DNA from 2 places in the Conexibacter sp. W3-3-2 genome. Region 2 is predicted to be linked to the other one. Evidence: riboswitches for the same ligand, from Rfam matches in the RefSeq annotation. Region 2 holds a riboswitch; the other holds the start of a gene.
The links. Region 2 has a riboswitch for S-adenosylmethionine ahead of GKE82_RS10060 (aminotransferase class V-fold PLP-dependent enzyme). Riboswitches for the same ligand answer to the same signal wherever they lie in the genome.
Positions count from the first base shown of each region.

Region 1: it holds a riboswitch for S-adenosylmethionine, as region 2 does, so the genes downstream of both, thrC (threonine synthase) here and GKE82_RS10060 (aminotransferase class V-fold PLP-dependent enzyme) in region 2, are expected to answer to the same signal.

Region 1 covers NZ_WLYW01000001.1:423,613-427,006, reverse strand. The annotation lists gene GKE82_RS02110 (acyltransferase) at 1-320, opposite strand, end outside; gene GKE82_RS02105 (ubiquitin-like small modifier protein 1) at 351-629, opposite strand; gene thrC (threonine synthase) at 630-1,868, opposite strand; SAM riboswitch class I at 1,924-2,027, opposite strand; gene GKE82_RS02095 (magnesium transporter CorA family protein) at 2,191-3,186, shown strand; gene GKE82_RS02090 (class I SAM-dependent methyltransferase) at 3,199-3,394, opposite strand, start outside.
Region 2 covers NZ_WLYW01000001.1:2,039,209-2,042,602, reverse strand. The annotation lists gene GKE82_RS10065 (heparan-alpha-glucosaminide N-acetyltransferase domain-containing protein) at 1-489, shown strand, start outside; gene GKE82_RS10060 (aminotransferase class V-fold PLP-dependent enzyme) at 513-1,895, opposite strand; SAM riboswitch class IV at 1,931-2,053, opposite strand; gene GKE82_RS10055 (HD domain-containing protein) at 2,138-2,818, opposite strand; gene GKE82_RS10050 (NADP-dependent oxidoreductase) at 2,837-3,394, opposite strand, start outside.

The DNA of each region.
Region 1 (3,394 bases), 1.6 Mb from region 2:
CCGAGGCGGATCGCACCGCCCCAGGGCTGCAGCCGCACGCCGTTCTGGAACACGACCCGGTCCCCGAGGTCGATCGTGCCGTCCTTGCCGTGCGCGAGGTCGATCACGAGCCCGGACCCGAGCTTCACCTCGCGGCCGATCCGCAGCGTCAGCGTGCCCGGGTAGCCGTCGATCTCGACCGTCGGCAGGCCGAGCAGCCGCGGGACCTCGTCGACCTCGAGGACCAGGCGCCCGCCGAGGCGACGCAGACGCGCCGCGGTCACCACCGCCCAGAGGCGGAAGCGCGCGGCGCGCGAGAGCTGCAGGAGGCGTCCGACCATGCGGGTCGGGACGCTACCGGGAGTCGGGGGTCAGCAGCCGCCCGCGACCGCGGGCAGGACCTGCACCTCGGCGCCGTCGGCGACCTTCGTGTCGAGGCCGTCGCCGAAGCGGATGTCGTCGCCGCCGACGTACACGTTCACGAACCGGCGCAGCGACCCGTCCTCGTCGGCGAGGCGGTCCTTCAGCTCCGGGTGCACCTCGTACACGGCGGCGAGCACCTCGCCGACGGTGGCCCCGTCGACCTCGACGCTGGAGGCGCCGCCGGCGGCGGCACGCAGCTGGGTGGGCAGCTTGACCTTGATGCTCATCTACTTCGCGGCTCCAATCGCGAACGCGTCCTCGAACGCGTCGAACGTGGGATCGATGGTGTGGGTCTCGAACGTGTCGCGGACGGCGTCGAGGGTCTTCAGGCCGTCACCGGTGATCACGATGACGACGCGCTCGTCGCTGCCGATCTCGCCCTGCTCGGCGAGCTTCTGCAGCGTGGCGGTGGTGACGCCGCCGGCGGTCTCGGTGAAGATGCCGGTCGTCTCGGCCAGCAGCCGGATGCCCGCGCGGATCTCGTCGTCGGTGACGGCGGTGACGCCCCCGTCGCTGCGACGGGCGAGCTCGACCGCGTACGGGCCGTCGGCCGGGTTGCCGATCGCCAGCGACTTGGCGATCGTGTCCGGCTTGACCGGGCGGCAGACGTCGTGGCCGGCCTCGTAGGCCTGGGCGACGGGCGAGCAGCCGGTGGCCTGGGCGCCGTTCATCTTCGGCAGCGAGCCGGTGATGAGGCCGAGCTCCAGCCACTCCTCGAAGCCCTTGGCGATCTTCGTGAAGAGCGAGCCGGACGCGATCGGCGACACGATGCGGTCCGGGGTCTCCCAGCCGAGCTGCTCGGCGATCTCGTAGGCGATCGTCTTGGAGCCCTCGGCGTAGTAGGGGCGCATGTTGACGTTCACGAACGCCCAGCCCTCACGCTCGCCGCTGACCTCCGTGCAGAGCCGGTTGACGTCGTCGTAGTTGCCGTGGATGGCGACGACGTTCGTGCCGTACACGCCCGTGGCGAGGATCTTCTGCTCCTCGAGGTTCGCCGGGATGAAGACGTAGGACTCCATCCCGAGCGCGGCGGCCTGGGCGGCGACGGCGTTGGCGAGGTTGCCGGTCGAGGCGCAGGCGAGCACCTCGAAGCCGAGCTCGCGGGCCCGGGCGGTCGCGACGGACACCACGCGGTCCTTGAACGAGTGCGTGGGGTTCGCGGTGTCGTTCTTGACCCAGACCTCCTTGATCCCGAGCCGCTCGGCGAGCAGGTCCGCCTTGATCAGCGGCGTGCAGCCGGCCGGCAGGCCGACCTGCGGCGGGCCGCCGGCGAGCGGCAGGAAGTCCGCGTAGCGCCAGACGCTCTGCGGGCCGGCCTGGATGCGGCGGCGGGCCTCCGCCACGTCGGTGACGGGCTTGTGGGCGTAGGAGACCTCCAGCGGGCCGAAGCACCGCTCGCAGACGTAGTGGGCCTCCAGCGGGTACTCGGTCTTGCACTCCCGGCACTTCAGCGCTTCTGCAGCCATCAAAAAACCTCCGTCGGGTGGCGGAGGTTCCGGGAGGCGGTGCCTTGGAGCTCCGGCCACATCTGTCAGGAATTGGCACCTTTCGCGAGCGCTGCGCGAGCCGCTCTCGTGGTTGCCGGGGTTTCATCGGGCCAGTCCCTCCACCCCTCTGGATGTGTCCAGCTATGTGGCGCGGAGTCTACACACCGTCGCGGGCGGGACCAAGCCCCGCGGACCGGCGGCCCGCTTCACCGCTCGTTCACGCCCGGGGGTTCAGGCCGGGACGGGACGGCGGTAGGATGGACGGCGGTGCCCCCGATGACCGACGAGCCCCGAAGTCCCGATGCCCAGCCTGCCCAAGCCCCGCCTGCGGCGGCCGGCTCGCGGTCGCGGCTCGGCCGTCGCGCACGCTCCGGAGCCTGAGACCCCCAACGTCGAGGTCGTCGAGCACGACGGCCTGCGCTGGGTGAACATCGTCCAGCCGCGCCAGGTCGACCGGGCGTGGCTGGAGGAGCACTTCGCCTTCCACCCGCTCGACTACGAGGACGTCTTCTCGCGCAACCAGCGCCCGAAGGTCGACGAGTACGAGGACTACCTGTTCGTCGTCCTGCACTTCCCCGCCTTCGACAAGCAGGTCGGCCGTCTGAACGCCGCCGAGGTCGACGTGTTCGTCGGCCCCGACTTCGTGATCACGCTGCCCAACCAGCCGATCCAGCCGCTCGAGTACCTCTTCACCCAGGCCCAGCAGCGCGACGACGTCCGCGCGTCGCTGTTCGGCAAGGGCGCCGGCTACCTGCTCTACAAGATCGTCGACGACTGCGTCGACGCGTCGTTCCCGATGCTGCGCAAGATCGGCAACAAGCTCGAGCGGCTCGAGGAGGACATCTTCGAGGGCCGCTCCGGGGAGATCGTGCGCGACCTCTCCAACGCCAAGCAGGAGATCATCAACTTCCGCAAGATCGTGCGGCCGCAGCGCTCCGCGCTCGCCGACCTCGAGCGCACGAAGCGGTACATCCCCGACGACCTCGACATCTACTTCGACGACATCAACGACGCGTCGGAGCGGATCTGGGACATGCTCGAGAACTTCAAGGAGGTCGTCGAGGGCCTCGAGAGCACGAACGAGTCGGTGCTCTCCCACCAGCTCAACGACGTCCTGCGCGTGCTCACCGCGTTCAGCGCCGTGATGCTGCCGCTGACGTTCGTGGCGAGCATCTTCGGGATGAACGTGCACGTCCCCGGCCAGGACTCGATCACCGCGTTCTGGATCGTGATCGCGTTCATGGTCGGGCTGCTCGGCGGGATGTTCTACCTGTTCCGCCGCCGCGGCTGGCTGTGACCGCCCGGTCGCTCAGGCGGCCTTGACGGCGCGCTCGAGCAGGTACTGCGTGCCCTGCCCGCTGCGGTGCTCGCTGCGCAGCCCGGCGTCCGCCAGCGCCTCGTCCAGCTGCTCGAGCGTCACGGCGGACCCGAGCCAGGCCGGATCGTCGGTGCCCTTCGGCACGCGGCCGAGCAGCCGGTCGCGCAGCCGCGGACGCGGCACGTCC
Region 2 (3,394 bases):
GCCGGGGCGCTCGCGGTCTCCGTCGCCACCGGGATCGCGCTCGGTGACGAGCTCGTGCGCTTCGGCATCCTGCACCTGATCGCCGTCGCCCACCTCGTCGTTCTGCCCGTGCTCGTCGGCCTGCGGCACTGGAACGCGGTCCTCGGCGTCGCCGCGGTCGCGGCCGGCTTGGCCCTCCAGGGCACGTCGACCGCGCAGTCCGCGCTGATGGTCATCGGGCTCGACCCGGGGGAGACGGGGGTGGACTGGGTGCCGCTGCTGCCGTGGATCGGGCCCTGCCTGCTGGGCGTCGCGCTCGGCGCGCTGCTCTACCCGGGCGGCGAGCGCCGCGCGCTGCTGCGCGGGCTCGGGGACGGCTCGCCGCGCGCGCACGCGGCGGGCGCGCCGGGCCGCCGGTCGCTGACGATCTACCTCGTGCACCAGCCGATCCTCATCGCGCTCGTGGCGGGCGCGCTCGTCGCGACCGGCACGCCGCTGGACCCCCGCTGACGGGCCCGCCCGTCCGCCGCGGCTCAGACCGTCAGCACGCGTGCGGCGTCGACCGCGGCGGCCGTGCACGGGGACCCGCCCGCGGTGGCACCCGCGACCAGCGGCTCGGGAAGCGTGCGGTCGTCGCGGGCGGGGGCCCACGTGCCGTCGTCGCAGCGGACGTACTCGCCGGCCGGCCCCTCGGTGACGAGCCGCTCGACCGCGGCCAGCAGCGCCTCGACGTCGGCGAGCGACGAGCACGCGCCGAGGCTCGCCCGCACCGCGCCCTCGGGCCGGCGCAGCACGCGCTCCAGAGCGATGTGCGCGCAGAAGCGGCCGTCGCGGACGCTGATCGCGTGCTCGGCCGCGAGCACCGCGCTGACGAGGCCCGGAGCGAGCCCGTCGACGGTGAACGCGACGACCCCGATCGCGTCGTCGGCGTCGTCGAAGAGCCGGTGCACGGCGACGCCGGGCAGCGCCTCCAGCCCGGTGAGCAGCCGCGCGTGGAGCGCCCGCTCGTGCGCCTCGAGCGCGCCCTCCGGGAGCGCGGCGAGCGTCCGGCAGGCGGCGGCGAGCGCGACGGCGCCGACGAGGTTCGGGGTGCCGCCCTCGTGGCGCTGCGGCGCGGCCGCCCAGTCGGTGCCGTCGCTGCGGACCTCCACCACCGCGCCGCCGCCCGCGAGGTGCGGGGGTGCCGCGTCCAGCCAGTCCCGCCGTCCGACCAGGGCGCCGGCGCCGAACGGCGCGTACAGCTTGTGCCCGGAGAACGCCACGTAGTCCACGCCCGAGGCGGCCAGGGAGATCCGCCGGTGCGGGGCGAGCTGGGCGGCGTCGACGGCGATCCGCGCGCCGTGCGCGTGGGCGAGCGCGGTGAGCCGCTCCAGCGGCAGGACCTCGCCGGTCACGTTCGACGCGCCGGTGACCGCGAGCAGCGCGGCGGGGCGCAGCGCGAGCTCCGCGGCGATCCGGGCGATCGTCTCCTGCACGGTCGTCGCCGCCGGGACGAGGCGGTGGGCGCCCGTGCGCCACGGCAGCAGGTTCGCGTGGTGCTCGACGTCCACGACGACGACCTCGCCGCCGCGCGCGGCGACCGCCGAGGCGAGCAGATTCAGGGCGTCCGTCGTGTTGCGCACCACCACGACGACGTCGTCCTCGCGTGCGCCGACGAACGTCCCGATCTCCCGGCGCGCCTCCTCGTAGCGGGCGGTCGCCACCTGCGAGGGCAGGCCGGCGCCGCGGTGCACGCTGCCCGACCAGGGGAGCGCGGCCGTGACCGCGTCGGCGACCGCCCGCAGCGCGGGCGCGGTCGCCGCGAGGTCGAGGTGCACGTGGCGGCGCGTGCCGCCGCCCAGCACGGGCAGCGGCAGGTCGGCGCCGACCACCGGCAGCAGCGGACGGGACGGGACGACGGGAACGACAGGGGTCATGCGAGCTCCTCGATATGGGTCCGGACCCACGTCGGGGTCCGCGCTTGCCACAGACCGTCCGGGGACGACTGTGCGGCCTGGTCCTCACCCGGGGCACCCCACCGCGGTTGGAGGGTTGCCGGCCAGCGAGCCGGGGCTTGACGCTGGCGCTCTTGACCGCGAGGGAGCGTAGCGCACCCGGCGACGAACTGCACCGATCCAGTGGACAAGTGTCGGACGCGCGCCGGCGCGACCGCGGGCCGTCAGCCGTCGAACCCGACCCGCGTGTCGGGCCCCTGATGCTCTTCGGCGAGCGCGGTGATCGCGTCGACGACCCGCCGCAGCTCCCCGACGTAGGGCCGGGCCGCCGCGCCGATGCGGTGCTCCTCGCGCTCGAAGGCGAGCGCGATCTCCCGGTAGTAGACGCGCGTCGCGAGACCCTGGCCCTGCTTGAACCGCGCCCACAGGTCGTCCCCGTGCGTGCGGTAGTCCAGCAGGATCGAGCGGGCGTTGTGGAGCTTGTCGGCCAGCGACACCCGCAGGGCGGCCGGCGACTTCTCCGGGAACGCGCGCACGTACGCGACCTTGCGCCGGTACCAGGCGGCACCGCGGTCGCGCGGGTCCCCGTCCTCGTCGTCGGGGACGTCGACCCGGTCGCTGTTGGCGAGCACGATCGCGGCGACCGGGCCCCCGAACCGCTCCTCGATCTCGGCGAGCGCCTCCCGGCCACCGCCGTCCTCGACGACGTCGTGCAGCAGCGCGCCGATCGCCTCGTCCTCGTCGCCGTGCATCTCCAGGACGAGCGACGCCACCGCGAGCAGGTGCGCCACGTACGGCACGGGCGTGCCCTCGCGCAGCTGCGTGGCGTGGTGCGCGGCCGCGTACGCGAGCGCGTCGTCGAAGCGGCCGGTGAGGAACGGGGCGTCGGTGTAGGACTCGGGCACGCCCCGGGAGCGTACGCGTCAGACGCGCACGAGGAGCTTGCCGGTGTTCGCCCCGGAGAACAGCTGGTTCAGCGCGTCGATCGTCGACTCGAACCCGTCGACCACCGTGTCGGTCCAGCGCAGGCGGCCCTCCGCGGCGAGCGCGGCCAGCGCGGCGATCGCCTCGGGGAAGCGGGCCGCGTGGTCGAGCACGAGGAAGCCGGTCATCGTCGCCCGCTGCATGATCAGCTGGCCGATCGCCCGTTGGCCCGGAACCGTCGAGCCCCCGCCGGGGCCGTAGTCGTTGTACTCGCTGATCATCCCGCACAGCGCGATCCGCGCCCCGATGTTCAGCCGCAGCAGGACCGCGTCCATGATCTCGCCGCCGACGTTCTCGAAGTCCGCGTCGACCCCGTCCGGCGTGGCACGCGCGAGCTGCTCGGCCCAGTCGAGGTCCTTGTAGTTCACGCACGCGTCGAAGCCGAGGTCCTCGACGACGTGCCGGCACTTCTCCGGGGACCCGGCGAGCCCGACGACGCGGGCGCCGCGCGCCTTGGCGAGCTGCCCGGCGATCGACCCGACGGCCCCGGCGGCCGC